Regions from separate parts of the Bradyrhizobium sp. CCBAU 11386 genome, predicted to be linked through region 1. Evidence: predicted binding sites of a transcription regulator. Region 1 holds the regulator's gene; the other holds the start of a gene.
The links. Region 1 encodes LexA, which represses DNA repair genes until DNA is damaged. Its sites were predicted from a motif close to TGTTCNNNNTGTGTTCNG; they were not measured.
Positions count from the first base shown of each region.

Region 2: XI09_RS26875 (DUF3072 domain-containing protein) is a predicted target of LexA. The motif match lies at 3,734-3,751, and genes of this name have one in related genera.

Region 1 covers NZ_LBKA01000235.1:46,007-54,415, forward strand. The annotation lists gene XI09_RS24160 (alpha-hydroxy acid oxidase) at 1-700, shown strand, start outside; gene XI09_RS24165 (HAD family hydrolase) at 715-1,341, shown strand; gene XI09_RS24170 (hypothetical protein) at 1,509-1,715, shown strand; gene XI09_RS24175 (molybdopterin molybdotransferase MoeA) at 1,944-3,155, shown strand; gene lexA (transcriptional repressor LexA) at 3,331-4,032, shown strand; gene XI09_RS24185 (hypothetical protein) at 4,210-4,413, shown strand; gene XI09_RS24190 (hypothetical protein) at 4,607-5,041, shown strand; gene XI09_RS24195 (GAF domain-containing protein) at 5,263-6,204, shown strand; gene XI09_RS24200 (ComEC/Rec2 family competence protein) at 6,214-8,409, opposite strand, start outside.
Region 2 covers NZ_LBKA01000241.1:30,324-38,732, forward strand. The annotation lists gene XI09_RS26840 (HAMP domain-containing protein) at 1-662, shown strand, start outside; gene XI09_RS26845 (HWE histidine kinase domain-containing protein) at 676-2,166, shown strand; gene XI09_RS26850 (hypothetical protein) at 2,163-2,591, opposite strand; gene XI09_RS26855 (hypothetical protein) at 2,524-2,793, shown strand; gene XI09_RS26860 (hypothetical protein) at 2,889-3,128, shown strand; gene XI09_RS26865 (hypothetical protein) at 3,223-3,432, opposite strand; gene XI09_RS26870 (hypothetical protein) at 3,451-3,672, opposite strand; gene XI09_RS26875 (DUF3072 domain-containing protein) at 3,788-3,982, shown strand; gene XI09_RS26880 (DUF6496 domain-containing protein) at 4,075-4,332, shown strand; gene XI09_RS26885 (hypothetical protein) at 4,345-4,707, opposite strand; gene XI09_RS26890 (Do family serine endopeptidase) at 4,977-6,524, opposite strand; gene ftsH (ATP-dependent zinc metalloprotease FtsH) at 6,675-8,409, opposite strand, start outside.

The DNA.
Region 1 (8,409 bases):
GTTCCAGCTCTATGTGCGCGGCGACGACGCCTTCGTCGCCGATGTCGTCAGCCGGGCGGAGAAGCACGCCTACGCCGCCTTCTGCCTGACCGTCGACACCGCCCATTACAGCCGTCGCGAACGTGACATCGCCAAGCGCTACGTTCGCGAGAGCCGCCTGCGCGCCACCGGCGGCGATTTCCAGAAGGGCCTGGAGTGGCGGACCGTGAAGATGATCAAGGACAAGTTCAAGGTTCCGCTGATCCTCAAAGGTATCGCCACCGCCGAGGACGCGCTGATCGCGATCGATCACGGCGTCGAATGGATCTACGTCTCGAACCATGGCGGCCGCCAGCTCGATCACGGCCGCGGCGCCATGCATATGCTGCCGGAAATCGTCGAGGCCGTGAAGGGCCGCGCCAAGATCATGGTCGACGGCGGCTTCGGCCGTGGCACCGACATCGTCAAGGCGATTGCGGCGGGCGCCGACCTTGTCGGCATCGGCCGGTTGCAATGCTGGGCGCTGGCGGCGGCCGGCGAAGCCGGCGTGACGCGGATGCTGGAGCTTCTGGAGGACGAGGTGCTGCGCTGCCTCGGCCTGTTGGGCGCCACCTCGTTCGCCGAGGTCAACAAGTCCTGCCTGCATCAGGCAACTGCAACGAATGCGCCGAGCGTGTTCAGCGCGTTCCCGCTGTTCGACCACGAACCTTACCGATACTGATCTGAAAGGATGCAATGACCTCGCTCTCTCCCGGCAGCGCAGATGCGCTTTTGTTCGATCTCGGGCGCGTCGTGCTCGACATCGATTTCTCCAAGGCGATCGCCTGCTGGGCGGGACATGCCGGCTGCAAGCCGGAGGCGATCGTTGCCCGCTATGTGCGCGACAGCGAGGCCTATCGGCTGCACGAGGTCGGCAAGATCAGCGACGAGGACTATTTCGCCTCGCTGCGCGCCTCGCTCGGGATCGGCATCTCGGATGCGCAATTCCTCGAGGGCTGGAACGCGATCTTCGCGGGCGAGATGCCTGATATCGCGGAGCTATTGCAGCGTGCGGCGAAGCGGATGCCGCTCTACGCCTTCTCCAACACCAACCGGCCGCATGTGGACCATTTCTCGAAGGAGTATGCCGGCCTGCTCGGCCATTTCCGCGAGCTTTATCTGTCGTCCAGCATCGGCCTGCGCAAGCCGGACGCGGCGGCCTTCGACCATGTCGTGGCGGCCATCGGCGTGCCCGCCAGGCGCATCGTGTTCTTCGACGACCTCGCCGAAAACGTCGAGGGCGCGCGGGCGCGCGGATTGACCGCGGTGCATGTGACCTCGCCCCGCGACGTCGGCGATGCGCTCAAAGCGCTGGGAATCTGATCGAGATACACCGGCCGGCGGGTGAAACCGGGGAGTTCCGCGGAACCGATCTCGCCCGAGATGAGGAACCAAATCACTTTGTACATTTTTATACAGAGTTCCGGGAACGGAATGCCCGCTTCCGGACTCTTGAGTCCGTTGGGACTTCTACGGACGGACGCATCATCGTGTTGGGCAAGACCTATCTCACCAAACAGGCCTCTCTTCTGCTCGAATTCGCCAGAACGACGTCGGATTCTGACCTTTCCGCCAAGCTGATCAGCAAGGCCGCCGACCTGAAATCCCAGGCCGATCCGCTGCCCGACAAGGATCAAGGCCCCAAAGCTCCCGACGTGGCGCCGGACGCCCGTCCGGACCAGCAGACCGGTCGTTGACCGATACTGGCCGTGGCTCTCGTCAATTGTCGTCCTGCCATGGCCATACTCGTACCGGTCTTTCTGATCGTCAGGGTTATGCCGCGCCGCACTTGGCGTTCTCCATAGAAGAGCGGCCGAGCGACGGGATGAATTATCCTGCTTCGTCGCTGTTTTGCCTCTGCGCCCGCACTCGGATAGAACGTTCGCCGTTCATTCGTCCGAACGTGCCCAGCAGGAGTCTTCCCCGTGGCCTTGATGCCGGTTTCTGACGCGCTCGCCGCAGTGCTGGCCGGCGTGGAGCCGTTGCCTGAAGAGATGATTCCACTCGATGAGGCCTACCACCGCGTGCTCGCGCGCGACGTCGCGGCGCGGCGTACGCAGCCGCCGGAGGCGATGTCGGCGATGGACGGCTACGCCGTGCGCGCGGCCGATGCGGCCAAGGTCGACGCACAGCTCACCGTGATCGGCGAGGTCGCGGCGGGCCGGCCGTTTGCGGGATCGGTCGGCGTCGGCGAAGCGATGCGAATCTTCACCGGCGGCGTCGTTCCGGCCGGCGCGGACGCGGTCGTGATCCAAGAGGACACGGTCGCCGAGGGCAGGCGCATCACGATCAAGCAAGCCGCCGTCACGGGGCGGCACATCCGCCCCGCCGGCGTCGACTTCTCCGAGGGCGACGTGCTCCTGCGCAAGGGAACCCGGCTCACCGAGCGCGACCTCGCGCTCGCGGCCGGGATGAATCACCCGCACCTCCCCATCCGACGCCGTCCGAAGGTCGCGATCCTCGCCACCGGCGACGAACTGGTGATGCCTGGCGCCACACCGGGTCCCGGCCAGATCGTCTATTCCAACGGCTACGCCCTGCACGCGCTCGCCCGCCAGGAGGGCGCAGATACCATCGATCTCGGTGTTGCCGCTGATACGCTGGAGGCCACCACCGCCGGCATCCGCCGCGCCCGCGAGAGCGGCGCCGATATCCTGATTACGACCGGCGGCGCCTCGGTCGGCGACCACGATCTGGTTCAGCAGGCGCTGAGGGATGAAGGCATCGCGATGGCGTTCTGGAAGATCGCGATGCGGCCGGGCAAGCCGATGATGCACGGCCGGTTAGGAGCGATGGGTGTGATCGGCCTGCCCGGCAATCCCGTGTCGTCCTATGTGTGCGCCTTCCTGTTCATGGTGCCGTTGATTCGCGCTCTGTCGGGCCGCGCCGTGATTCACCACCGTCGCGAGCGCGCCGTGCTCGGCCGCGACATCGGTGCCAATGACCAGCGCGAAGATTATCTGCGCGCACGTCTGGAGCGGCGCGACGACGGCACGCTTGTCGCCCTTCCCGTCGATCATCAGGATTCCTCACTGCTTGCGAATCTCGCTGCGGCACAGGCACTTCTCGTGCGCGCGCCGTTCGCGCCCAAGGCCGAGGCCGGCACGCCTTGCGAGGTGCTGCGACTGCCCGCCTGAACCCGCTGGTCATGCGCGTTCCGCGAACTTTGTCGCGTTCACGGTAAATTAAGCAGTTGCGGAACACATATCGAACATATAGTGTCCGTTCATGATTTGTTTCGAGCATCTGGCGGCTCGCCGCTGAATTCACCGTCTCGGAATCGAACGACATCAACCGGGGGATTTGGTCGAGATGTTAACGCGCAAACAATACGAGCTTCTGCGATTCATCAGCGAGCGTTTGAAGGAAAGCGGCGTGCCGCCCTCCTTCGACGAGATGAAGGACGCGCTCGACCTGCGCTCGAAGTCAGGCATCCATCGCCTGATCACCGCATTGGAGGAGCGCGGCTTCATCCGGCGTCTGCCCAACCGGGCCCGCGCGATCGAGGTGATCAAGCTGCCCGAGCTCCAGGCCGCCGCCGGCAGCCGCCGTGGCTTCACGCCGAGCGTCATCGAGGGCAATCTCGGCAAGGTGCGAGCGGGCTCCAGCGCGCCCGTAGACGAGGGCGAGCGCCCCGTCGCGGTGCCGGTGATGGGCCGCATCGCGGCCGGCACACCGATCGAAGCGCTGCAGACCCGCAGCCACACCATCAGCGTACCGCCTGACATGCTCGGTTCGGGCGAGCACTACGCGCTCGAAGTGCGCGGCGACTCGATGGTCGAAGCCGGCATCCTCGACGGCGACATGGCGCTGATCCAGCGCAACGAGAGCGCCGACACCGGCGACATCGTGGTGGCGCTGATCGACGACGAGGAAGCGACGCTGAAGCGCTTCCGCCGCCGCGGTGCCTCGATCGCGCTCGAGCCCGCCAATGCGGCCTATGAGGTCCGCATCCTGCCGCCCAACCGGGTGAAGATTCAGGGCAAGCTGATCGGCCTGTACCGCAAGTACTGAGCGCGGCCGCCGGTTGGCGACCCGCGCGTTGACGATTGGAGCGGACGATTGTCCGTTCCGGCTGGATAGTCTTTCTGGTTTTGCACAGATTATCCGGCCCCTTCTCCAGCGCTACATCCTCGGCACGCCGCACGAAGCCCTCATCGCTTCGCGGCGCTGGAGATCGAGGAGACCATCATGCGCAAGATCGTTTTGAGCGCCGTCACGATGGCGCTGATCGCAGCATCGGCGTCGCAAGCCTTCGCCGCACAGTTACACCCTGTCCGCAAGGCAGCGCAGACGACGACGAGCGAGCAATTGCGCAATGCCCGCAATGCCGTCGCGCAGCCGTCGCAACCCGCCTGGCAATATTCGGGCTGGTCGGCACCTGCTGGTCGCTGACGGAGACGCACGCCAAATGCGCGAGAGCGGACTTTGTTCCTCGTGCATTTGAAAAAGATATTGTGATGGCAGCCTGCGAACCCAAGCCGCAGATTTGCCTACAACCGAGAAGACGCTAACATGCTTCCACTCTGATAGAGGCCTGTGCCTCCGAAGGAGGCGCGGGTCGCTATCCCTGAATGAGGAGCACCCGATGTGTGACTACAGCCTGCATGCCGTCGCGACGCGTCCCGCAGAAGTCGGCGAGACGATCGTCACGACCACCTTCCGAGGCACCTCGACGCGCGGCTTCGCCTCCGAGGCCGACATGTCCGTCGCAGTCTGCCTGCTGCCGGGGACGGAGCTCGCCTTCGCCGACAACGTCCGCTACGACAATCGATGGATCTGGACGCGCACCATCAATTCCCGTGTCGGCAAGTTCGGCAAGATCGATCCGCACATTCCCGATCGCCATCACGACGCGATCGAATTCCCCGACGGCAAATACGTACTGGTGACGCAGCTCGTCGAAGGCCAGCGCGCGACCGTGCTGCAGTTGCCGGTGACCCAGCCCGTCGGCGAGCGTGAACACAAGCCGCAGGTGATCGCCGATGGTCGGCCGACCATCACCCGCCTGCCGATCGGCTGACGTACCTACCCCGGCTCACGGGTCGGGGCCAGGATTGAAATCGCCATCGCCGGCCGTGGCCGGCGAGACGGGATGGTTTGTGTCCTGAGAATCCAATTCGCCGAGATCCCCCCGCGCCTCCCCGTCGCACGAAGTTTGCGCGGCGCTGCCTGAATTTTGAACGTCCGTTCCGCGGCCAGATCGCCGATGCTGTCAATGGCTTGAGGCGGCGGGCACGGTCGATGAAAACCTTCATTCGCGTCGTTGAACTCTGGGTGCCCGACCGGACGCGCATGCGGCTGGAATTCGGCGGCGGTCTCTATGGCGAAGGGCTGTCCGCGTTCAAGGCCGTGAGCGAGAACTTGCGCTTCGGATACGACGAGGGCCTTCCCGGCAAGGCCTGGGCCAGCGGCCATCCCGTGATCCTCACCAAATTCGCCAACTCCTATTTCAAGCGGACCGATCAGGCGCTCGCGGCCGGCCTCACCTGCGGCGTGGCGGTCCCGGTGTTTTCAGGCGAATTTTTGCAGGCCGTGATGGTGCTGTTCTGCGGCGACGACGAGGCGCATGTCGGCGCGATCGAGCTCTGGCACAATGATCCCGATATCTCCCACGAGATGGGGCTCGTCGACGGCTACTACGGCACCGCCGACATGTTCGAATTCAACTCCCGCCACACCAGGTTTCCGCGCGGCTTCGGCCTGCCCGGACGCACCTGGAAAGCGGACCTGCCGCTGATCATCAAGGATCTGCACAACGCCAAAAGTTTTCTGCGCTGGGAAGAGGCCGCCGAAGTCGGGATCAATCTCGGCGTCGGCGTGCCCTACCGGACCGGCGCCGACCAGACCTGGGTGCTGACTTTCCTCTCCGCGCAGGCGACGCCAATTGCGCGGCGCTTCGAGATCTGGGTGCCGAACGAAGCCCGCTCAGCACTGGTCTTTCGCGCCGGCGATTGCAGCGCGCAGACCGACCTCGCCGCGCTCTATGTGGACAAATCCATCGCCAGGGGTGACGGCAGCATCGGCGGAGCCTGGGCCACCGGCATGCCCGCGCTCAACGACGATCTCGCGCATGACCATTCGGTCGCGGCCGCAGAGGCTCGCGCGTCTGGACTGAGCCAAATGGTGGCCCTGCCGGTGATCGGGAGTGCTGGGCTCGACGCCGTGCTGGCCTGGTACCTGTAGCCGTTCCGTTCAATCCTCGGCCTGCATGTCCGCCTCGGACGGTGTCGCGTCCCGGCTGCGGGGAGCCGCCGCCTGCGGCGCAAGGCTCGTACCGAAATCCCCCTCGCCGGCGGTCGCCGGCGACCACGGGCGGTCGGTGCCTCTCGCTTTCACCGCCTGAACGACAAAGCCGTCGCCTCGCTGTGTCAGCGCGAGCGCGCCTTGCGCGGCGAGACGCTGCCGGTCGACCACCATCGCCGCACAATCCGCTGGCGCCGGCCGCGCCGTCACCACCAGCGCGGCGCGGCTGCAATCGTCCGCCAGCGCTTCGATGCGCAAGGCCAGCGCGACCAGGCGCCCGTCGGCGAGCGGCGTCACGCAGCCGGCCTCGTCGCACGACACGCCGGCGGCGAGCGAGGGACTAGCGGCATCGCGCGGATCGGCGTCGGCAGCGAGCCACTCCTTCAGCAGAAAGCCGTCCTTGCTGGCCCGGATCATTTGCAGGCGCCCGTCCCTGCCCCGCACCGCGACGCTCTGGCCGTCCCCGGCGATCAGGATATCCGGCTGCCGCCCCGACAGCCCCCAGAGGATCGCCACCAGCAGCACCAGCGCGCCGGACCAGCGCAGGGGCGTGCGCAGCAGGCCCATCACGACGATCCCCAGGCTGGCCGCGATCAGCGGCGCGATGCCGAAAGCCGGGATGCGGCCGACGGCGCCCGGCAATGCCGCCACCCAGCGCGAGACCGCGACCATCCAGTCGATGCCGATCCCCATCAGCCACCAGAACACGCCGTCGAGCCCGAACGGCGCCGCGAGCAATCCGAGCAGTCCCGCAGGCATCACCAGCGCAGAGACCACCGGCATCGCGCCGAGATTGGCGAGCACGCCGTAGGGCGTGACGCGATGGAAATGGAAGGCGGCATAGGGCGTGGTCGCAAGCCCCGCGATTAGCGAGGCCAGAAACAGCATCGCGATCTCGCGGCCGCCCCACATCGCGATGCGCGCGGTCGCCGAATGATCGGGCGAAGCGAACAGATTCGGCATGCCGATCTGCACCAGCGCAACGAGTCCCAGCGTTGCCGCAAACGACATCTGGAAGCTCGGATGCACCAGCGCTTCCGGCGCGACCGCGAGCACGATCAGCGCCGCCACAGCCAGGGTACGGAACGTGATGGCGCGGCGGTCGACCATGACGGCGATCAGCACCACGGCGGTCATGAAGAACGAGCGTTGCGTCGCGACCTCCGCGCCCGAGAGCAGCAGATAGAACGCGGCGGCAACCAGCGCCGCAGCCGCGGACCATTTCTTGATGGGGAAGCCGACCGCCAGTCCCGGAATCAGAGCGAGCAGCGCGCGGACCGCGAAGAACACGACGCCGGCGACCACCGCCATGTGATAACCGGAGATCGAGAGCACATGGCCGAGCCCTGAAATGAACATGGCGTCATTGATGGGCGTGGTGATCGCGTCGCGACGCCCCGTCAGCAGCGCCGTCGCGATCGCGCGATTGTCACCTTCGAGTGTTGCGCGGATGCGCGCGTCGATCGCATCGCGCAGGCCCTGCATGAAGGCGGCATAGCGCAGCCGCAAGCCACCGGCATCGGGCGGCACTGCCGCCGTGATCGCCCCCATCACGAAGCCGGAGGCGCCGATGCCCTGGAAAAACATGTCGCGCGAGAAATCGTAGCTGCCGGGGCGCACCGGCGTGATCGGCGGCATCAGCCGCGCCTTCAACTGCACGAAGCTGCCGACCTCGGGCGCCGTCCCCTTGCGCACCGAGAGGCGCACGCGCTCCAGCTTGACGTCGCTCCGCTGCGCCTCCATCGCCGTGACACGCAGCACAAAGCGGTCGGTGCGCTCGCGGATGTCGCGGGTCTCGACGAAGCCCGACAGCGACACCGAATAGAGCGGCTTGGCCAGCACGGTGTGGCCGATGCGCGCCGTCTTCCAGGTCGCCATGGCAAAGCCGGCCGCGACCGCCGCGATCATGATGGCCGGTGCGAACATCCGGCTTCGCCGCAGCAGGACGGCCGCGAGCGTGAGCCCGACCGCCGTTGCGGCGACGACCCAAAGCACCGGCTCGTGATCGGCGGCAAAGTAAAGCGCGATGCCGCTGCCGAAGGCCACAGGCACCCAGGGCAACAGCCGCCCGGCACCGGCCTCGGCGCGCATCCATTCGCGCAGCGTCCCGGCGAGCGCGGGCCAGGCGCCAAAGCCCGCCGGCAC
Region 2 (8,409 bases), on a different contig from region 1:
TAGTGCTGGACCTGCGCCTGCCCGACATGAGCGGCTTCGAGGTGCTCGACCAGATCCGCCACGACGAAGCACTTTCGAACATTCCGGTCGTGGTGTTCACCGGCCGCGAGCTCTCGGCGGAGGAAGATGCCGAGCTCCACACCATGGCGCGCAGCATCGTGGTCAAGGGCGTGGAATCGCCCGAGCGCCTGCTCGACGAGACCGCGTTGTTCCTGCACCGCGTGATCACGGAACTGCCGGTCGAGAAGCAGCGCATGCTGGAGAAGCTGAACAGCTCCGACGAGGACCTGATCGGCAAGACCGCGCTGCTCGTCGACGACGACGCCCGCAACATCTTCGCGCTGTCGAGCGTGCTGGAACGGCGCGGCATGAAGGTGCTGACGGCGACGACCGGCCGCGAGGCGGTGACGCTGGTCGAGTCTAATCCGGAAATCGCCATCGTCCTGATGGACATCATGATGCCTCAGATGGATGGATATCAGACCATCGGCGTGATCCGCGAGAACCCGGCCTTCGCGCGCCTGCCGATCATCGCGTTGACCGCCAAGGCAATGAAGGGCGACCGCGAGAAATGCCTGGAAGCCGGCGCGTCCGACTACCTCGCCAAGCCCGTCAACACCGATCAATTGCTGCTTGCGATCCGCATGTGGCTGCACCGCTGAGCTGGATCCGCGAATGGACCACGAAAAGGTCAATATCCTCCTCGTCGACGACCAGCCGGCCAAGCTGCTCGCCTATGAGGTGATCTTGAAGGAACTGGGCGAGAACCTCGTGATCGCTTCGTCCGGCCGCGAGGCGCTGGAGGTGCTGCTCAAGACCGAGATCGCGGTGATCCTGGTCGACGTCTGCATGCCCGAGCTCGACGGCTTCGAGCTCGCGGCGATGATCCGGGAGCATCCGCGCTTCCAGAAGACGGCGATGATCTTCATCTCGGCCATTCAAGTGAGCGACATCGACCGGTTGCGCGGCTATGAGATGGGTGCGGTCGACTATGTTCCTGTGCCTGTCGTGCCGGAGGTGCTGCGCGCCAAGATCAAGGTGTTTGCCGAGCTCTATCGCAAGACCCGCGAGCTCGAACGGCTGAACCAGGAACTCGAGGATCGCGTTCGCGCGCGCACGGCCGAGCTGGAGAACTCAACCGCAAAACTGCGCGAGAGCGAACAGCGCCGCAGCATGGCGATCGCCGCCGGCAAGATGGGATCCTGGGACTGGGACTGGGTCAACGGCGACTGGATGTGGGACGAAGGCCAGTATCGCATTTTCGGCGTGACGCCGGAGACCTTCAACGTCACCTCGGCCAACATCCAGGCGCTGCTGCACCCTGACGACGTCGACCGGTTCGGCCAGGCGATCGCCGCGTTCAACACCGGGGCGCGCGCCTATGAAGGCGAGTTTCGCGTCAGCAGGCCCGACGGCGAGGTGCGCTGGTGCGTCGGCACGGCGGCCGCGACGGTGGACCAGGCCGGCCGCGTGGTGCGCGTGAGCGGTGTCACCGTGGACATCACCGAACGCAAGCGGGCCGAGGAGCGGCAAAATCTGCTGGCGCGGGAAGTCGATCATCGTGCCAAGAATGCGCTGGCGCTGGCGCAATCGATCGTGCGTCTCACCCGTGCCGACGGGGTCAAGGCCTATGTCAACGCCGTCGAGGGGCGTATCAACGCGCTGGCGCGCGTGCATACGATCCTGTCGCTGTCGAGCTGGCAGGGCGCCGAACTCTCGAAGCTGATCGACGAGGAACTCGCGCCCTATTCGCTCGGCGGCCAGATCAAGCTGGCGGGGCCCGAGGTTCAGTTGCTGCCCACAACCGCCCAGACGCTGGCGCTGGCGCTGCACGAGCTTTTCACCAACTCGGCCAAGTATGGCGCCCTCTCGACGCGGTCGGGCCGGCTCATGATCGGCTGGCAGGTCGAGCAGGACCACCTCACATTGATCTGGGAGGAATCCGGCGGCCCACTTGTGAGGACGCCGAAATCTCGCGGCTTCGGCACACGGAGCCTGCTTGCGAGCGTCGAGTCCCAGCTCGGCGGACAGGCGCAATTCGATTGGCGCGCCGAGGGCCTGTTGTGCCGCCTGGAAGTGCCGTTGACCCGGAAGACCCCGACCGCCGCAGCGCAGGGCAAGTTCGACGCCGCTACCTCCCTCGCCCTCCAGCGCGCGTCGGGTTAACCCGACGCGGCGACTTTCATGCGCTGCACCGACCGCGGTTCATGGGCGACGCGCCCTTCGAGCCAGGCTTCCGTTTGTGCGAGATCGCGTAACGCCATCGCATAGCGGCGGGCCGCGCTTCGCTCGGCACCGCGCGGCAGCTTGCGCGCCTTGCGCAGCATATCGGCCGCCGCGTTTCGATAGGCCAGTGAGCGATAGAGAAAGACAACCTTACCCATATCGAATGTTCCCGTGTTGACGGCCTCCATGGTCGCAAGGTTGGCATGAACGTCGGATGAAGCCCGACGTGACAAATCGTTCATGCCGATGGAACCCGTAATCGCCGGCTGCGTTTCAGGGATGATCGAGGGCGGTTCCATGCGTGCGAGAAAGTCGCCGAAAAAGTCGCCAAGTCTGATCTCTCCTACCGGCATCATCACGATCATGACGCATGCGATGATGGGCGCGGCGCTCGGCCTCGCCTTCGGTCTCGCGCTCATTCTATCCAACGCGGCGGTCGCAAATTTGCTGAACCATGGCGGAGATTCGGCCGCTGCCGTTTTTGTCCTCACGCTGGTGACGACGTTCGCGATCGGCGCGATGCTCACGGGTATCGTGTTCATCATCACCGAGGACAAGGAATCTTGAACCACGCGTGAAACCTAGGGGCTGCTTTGTCGGGAACTCCTGCGGCGGATGGCAGTTGGCCGCCTGCGTCATTTTAACTCAGGGAGTTCCCGTGCATGAAGACGACCAAGCTCGCCCTCGCCATGATGTTGGCAACCGGCCTCGCCGCCGCCCCGTTCGCCGCACAGGCGAAGTCGCACAAGGCGAAGCATGAATCCTCGACGTCGTCCTCGCAGACGACGGGCGCCAACACGAAATCCAAGAGCGCCGATCCCTCCGGTCAGGGCGGCTCCGGTCCCGGCTCCGACCAGGGCGGCAGCATGACGAACAACAAGGGCACGACCAACGCCAATTAGGCTCGCCGCCATTCATCGAAGGCCCCGCGATCGCGGGGCCTTCTTGCTTTGGTGTTCGGTGCAATCAGTCTCACGCGCATCGTCGGCGCACGCTTTAGCTGCGCCGGATGTCAGCGATGTTCAGGCCACCGCCCGCGGAGTTCGTCTTCACGAGATGATCGAGCTGCGCCCGCTTGCGTGCGATCAGAAGCTGGCCCGCAGCATCGTCGAGACCCTCGCGCTGCAATTGCCGGATCGACGACCCCAGTTCGAGGATCTCGGCGCGCAGTCTCAAGATCCGGTACGTGTCCGGGTCTTCCTCCACGGCGCGCTCCCAAATGTCTCAGCGGCGCGCGATTGCGCGCACGGGATCTGCGGCTTTCTTGAGGGAACGAAGACGTACACGATCGCGGACATCCGGCAGGACATTACCACCGCCAGCCGCCTTCCATTCGCCGATCAGCAGGTTGATTTTCCGGCGCAGATTCATCTGCGCCAGGGCCTTTTCTGTGCAGTCGCGATCACGCTCGACGAGGTCGCGCACGGACGCCTCGACATCGGCCATTTCCAGCCTCAAGGCACTGATCTTGCGTCGAATTTCATTAATTCTGTTGTCCATGGCTTGTTAGAACAAAATAAGAACATATAGTCAAGTCACGATTTCAGAACGGAGAGGTCAGATGCAGGTTCAAGGTAAATACGACGCCAGGGTTTTCCTCGCGGAGCAGATGACGAGGGCACAAGGCCTGAGGTTGAAGCGGCTCAGCGAGGAGGCCTATCAGCCCGCACAATATGATCGGGATCTGTCCTTCACTGAAGCTGCGCGCCGCATCCAGGTGCTCGAGGCGGAGATCGAACTGGCAAATTCCTTCTAGCCAGGCTGCATCGCGCATCCGGAACGTTGCGGGCGCGCTTTCGGAACCTTGCCTATGTCGAATGGTTTTCTCCCGGCCGAGGGAGAATCCGGATGGCACGCAAGGCAAAGAAACGCCGCTACTCGCGCAGCTCCGGCAGCGACGTCGAAAGCGAAATGCGGCGCTACAAGAAGGGCACGGCAAAGAGCGGCCGCGGTGGACGTGTGAAGAGCCGCAAGCAGGCGATCGCAATCGGCCTGTCGAAGGCGCGCAAGAAAGGCAAGAAGGTCCCGAAGAAGGCCGCGAAGCGGAAGGCATCCAAGAAAAAGACGAGCAAGAAAACGTCCAGGCGTAAATCCGCCAAGCGGTAGCGGCAATCGGCGCTAGATCATGCTGCCCGGCATGAAGCAGCGGATCGAGATGCCAAACGCGGTCTTCACCGGCCATACCATGGTGCGGCCGGCGCGGTTGGGCTCGGTGATGACGGCTTCATCGGGCACATCGACCCACTGCCCATCGAGGCGTACGCGATAGTGCCCGTCATGAGACTCCCAATCCGGATCGGAGACGGCAAATCCGTCGGCGTCCGAGCAGCACGGGCCGAGATGGCTGCGCAGACTGTCGAACCAGGGCTTGAGCGGCGAATCGGCGTAGCGGCCGTCATCACGCCCCAGGGCACTTCCAGCCGACAGCACGAACGGCGCAACAAGCAGCGCACGTCTCAGCGAGAGCTTCAATCGATCCATGTCGGCACCGATCAAATACGAACCGCCGGTTCCACAAGACGGCCGGACGTCCGAAGTTCCACTCTTGCAACTCGCCTGGGCGCCTTCATTGCCGCCAAGGCAACACGCGATTTCGAACTCTGACGAGCGAACGCGGCTTTTTCGGACGAACCTGTCACCAATGCTGCCGTTGACGAGAATGTTATCGGCGGCCTGTGGGTATCTCGGATGCCAACGAGAAAAGGCGGCCCGAAGGCCGCCTTTTTGGATTTGCGCTGGAAGAACTCGACTTACGCGAGTGGCACCGCGACAAACCGGGTCGCGTCCGCACTTCTGACCTGCAACAGCACGCTGGTCTTGCCGGACGATTTGGCCTGCGCCAGCTCGGAGCGGACGTCGCCGACATTGGCGACGGGCTTGCCGCCGACATTGAGGATGACGTCGCCGGTCTGAATGCCGCGCTGCGCCGCCGGCCCTCGCGGATCGACCTCGGTGACGACGACGCCCTTCTGGCCGGCGCCCTGCACGTCGCCGGCCGGCGCCAGGCTGAGCCCGAGGCGCGGCGTGCCGTTGCCCGGCTGCGCCTTGTCCTCGTCGGCTTTTCCGTTTCCTTGGGCCTGCCGCTCGTTCGGCAGCTCGCCGAGCGCGAGGGTCACCGTCTTGCTCGCGCCCTTGTGGAAGACGTCGAGCTTCACGGACGTGCCGGGCGCCAGCGTGGCGATGGTGCGGGCGAGATCGCGGGAGTCCTTGATCGCGGTGCCGTTGACGGCGGTGATGACGTCGCCCGCCTCGATGCCGGCCTTTGCCGCCGGGCTATTGTCCTGCGGATTGTCGACGATCGCGCCACGCGCCTCCTTCAGGCCGAGGCTGTCGGCGATCGCTGATGTCACCGGCTGCACCTGCACGCCGAGCCAGCCGCGGGTGACCGCACCCTTGTCCTTCAACTGCGCGACGACGAGCTTTGCGGTCGTGGCCGGAATGTCGAAGCCGATGCCGACCGAGCCGCCCGACGGCGAGAAGATCGCGGTGTTCACGCCGATCACGTTGCCGTTCATGTCGAAGGCCGGGCCGCCGGAATTGCCCTTGTTGATGGGCGCGTCGATCTGGATGAAGTCGTCATAGGGCCCATTGCCGATGTCGCGGCCGCTGGCCGAGACGATGCCGGCGGTCACGGTGCCGCCGAGGCCGAAGGGATTGCCGACCGCGACAACCCAGTCGCCGATCCGCGGCTTCTGGTCGGAGAACTTGACGAAGGGAAAGTCCTTCTTGCCATCGACCTTGATCAGCGCGAGATCGGTTTTCGGATCGGTGCCGACCACCTTTGCGGTGTAGCTCGCCCCATCATCCATGGTGACCTGCACGGACTCGGCGTGGTCGACGACGTGGTTGTTGGTCACGGCATAGCCGTCGGCTGAGATGAAGAAGCCGGAGCCTTCACCCGTGACCATCTGGTGACGCTGGCGCGGCATGCCGTTCATGCCACCCGGAAAGCGGAAGCCGAACTGACGCGCGAACTGGTCGAACGGCGCGTCCTCGTCGGAATCCATCCGGTTCTGTTGCAGCATCGCGCTCTTGTCGTTGTCCTGGTCTATCCTGACCCGCACCGAGATGACGGCAGGTTTGACCCTGGCGACGAGGTCACCGAAGCCCGGCGGAGTCGCAGCGCTTTCCGCGGCTTGGGCCGGCGCGATGAAGGAGGTTACGTCGAGCGGCGAAGCGCCGGGAGAAGCAGCCAGCACGGCCACGCCAAGCGCGGCCACGGTGCCAAGCAGCGCAAGCCGGCGCGGCTTCAAGATCGTGCGGGACGTGGTGATGTCGGAATTGACGCGGTCATTCATGTCGAAATGTCCATGTTGGGTCAGGTGTCGCCTTGCACGCAACATGATCGCTCGCACCTTACGGTGTTCCGTCCACGCGATTAAATCTTGGCAAAGAAGATGCGATCTGCGGCCGCTGGGGCGGCGCAGCACCCGCATCCTGCGCCGGCATCACGCGGCGGCCCGGCCGCGCGTCAGGCCGTGCGGACGCAACGGCGCGAATTGCTCGGCGGTCAGGCTTTCGTTCGCAATCAGGAGCTCGACGCCGGCCTCGAGGTCGGAGCGGCGCTCGGCGAGGATCTTGCGTGCCGTCGCGTCGCCGGCCTCGACCAGATTGCGCACGGCAAGGTCGATCTCGCGTCCCGTGTCAGCCGCCGCGCTGACGCCCGCGTCCTGAGCCGCCTGAAGGAACATCGACGGCTTTGGTGCATAGGTCCGCTGGCCAACCGTCGCGTCCATGCCGTATTTCGTCACCATCTCGACCGCGATCTCGGTGGCGCGCTGGAGATCGTCGGCAGCGCCCGTCGATACGTCGCCGTCAAATATCAGTCGTTCCGCGGCGCGCCCGCCCATCAGCACGGCAATGCGGCTCTTCAGTTCAGCGACCGTCAGCAGGAAGCGGTCCTCGGTCGGACGCTGCATGGTGTAGCCGAGGGCGCCGATGCCGCGCGGGATGATCGAGACCTTCTGCACGGGATCGACCCCGGACAGATTGGCGGCAACCAGCGCGTGGCCCATCTCGTGATAGGCGACCCGCTTGCGCTCCTCCGTGCTCAGCACCCGGCTCTTCTTCTCGACGCCGGCCACAATCCGCTCGATCGCGGCGGTGAAATCCTCGAACGAAACCTCCTCCGCGTTGCGCCGGGTCGCGGCAATCGCGGCCTCGTTGATCAGGTTGGCGATGTCGGCGCCGGTGAAGCCGGCCGTGAGGCCCGCCACCTTGTCGATATCCACGTCCTTCGCCACGCGGATCTTCTTCACGTGAACGTTGAGGATTGCCACGCGGCCGCCCTTGTCGGGACGATCGACCAGCACCTGGCGATCGAACCGGCCGGCACGCAGAAGCGCGGGATCGAGCACCTCGGGACGGTTGGTCGCAGCAAGCAGGATGACACCAGTCGAGGGATCAAATCCGTCGAGCTCGGCGAGAAGCTGGTTCAGCGTCTGCTCCTTCTCGTCATAGCCGCCGAAGGCGCTCGGCGCACGGCTGCGCCCGAGCGCATCCAGCTCGTCGATGAAGATAATGCAGGGTGCGGCCTTTCGCGCCTGCTCGAACAGGTCGCGCACCCGTGCCGCCCCGACGCCGACAAACATCTCGACGAATTCGGAGCCTGAAATTGAAAAGAAGGGGACGCCGGCCTCCCCCGCCACCGCGCGCGCCAGCAAGGTCTTGCCGGTGCCGGGCGGGCCGACCAGCAGGATGCCCTTCGGCACGTGGGCGCCCAATCGACCGTAGCTCTTGGGGTCCTTCAGGAAAGAGACAACCTCCTGCAACTCGAACTTTGCCTCCTCGACGCCGGCAACATCGGCGAAGGTCACCTTGGTGTCGGTCTCGACAAAGATCTTGGCGTGCGACTTGCCGATCGACATCAATCCGCCAAAACCCTGCCGCTCGGCCAGGCGCCGGCCGAGAAACATCCAGACCAGATAGAACATCAGCGCCGGAACGATCCAGGACAGGATGGTCTGGAACAAGCCGCCTGACGGTACGCCGGTGACCGTGATCCCTTTGTCCTGCAGCTTCTCCGCCAGCGCCAGATCCACGCGTGCGGTGACGAAGGCGGTCTTGCCGCTGGCAAGCTTCTCGTTCTCCCTGAGCTTGCCCTGGATCACGTCCTGCCCGACCGACACCTCCGCGACCTTGCCCTGCGCGATGAGCTGCTCGAACTGGCTGTAGGGAATGCTC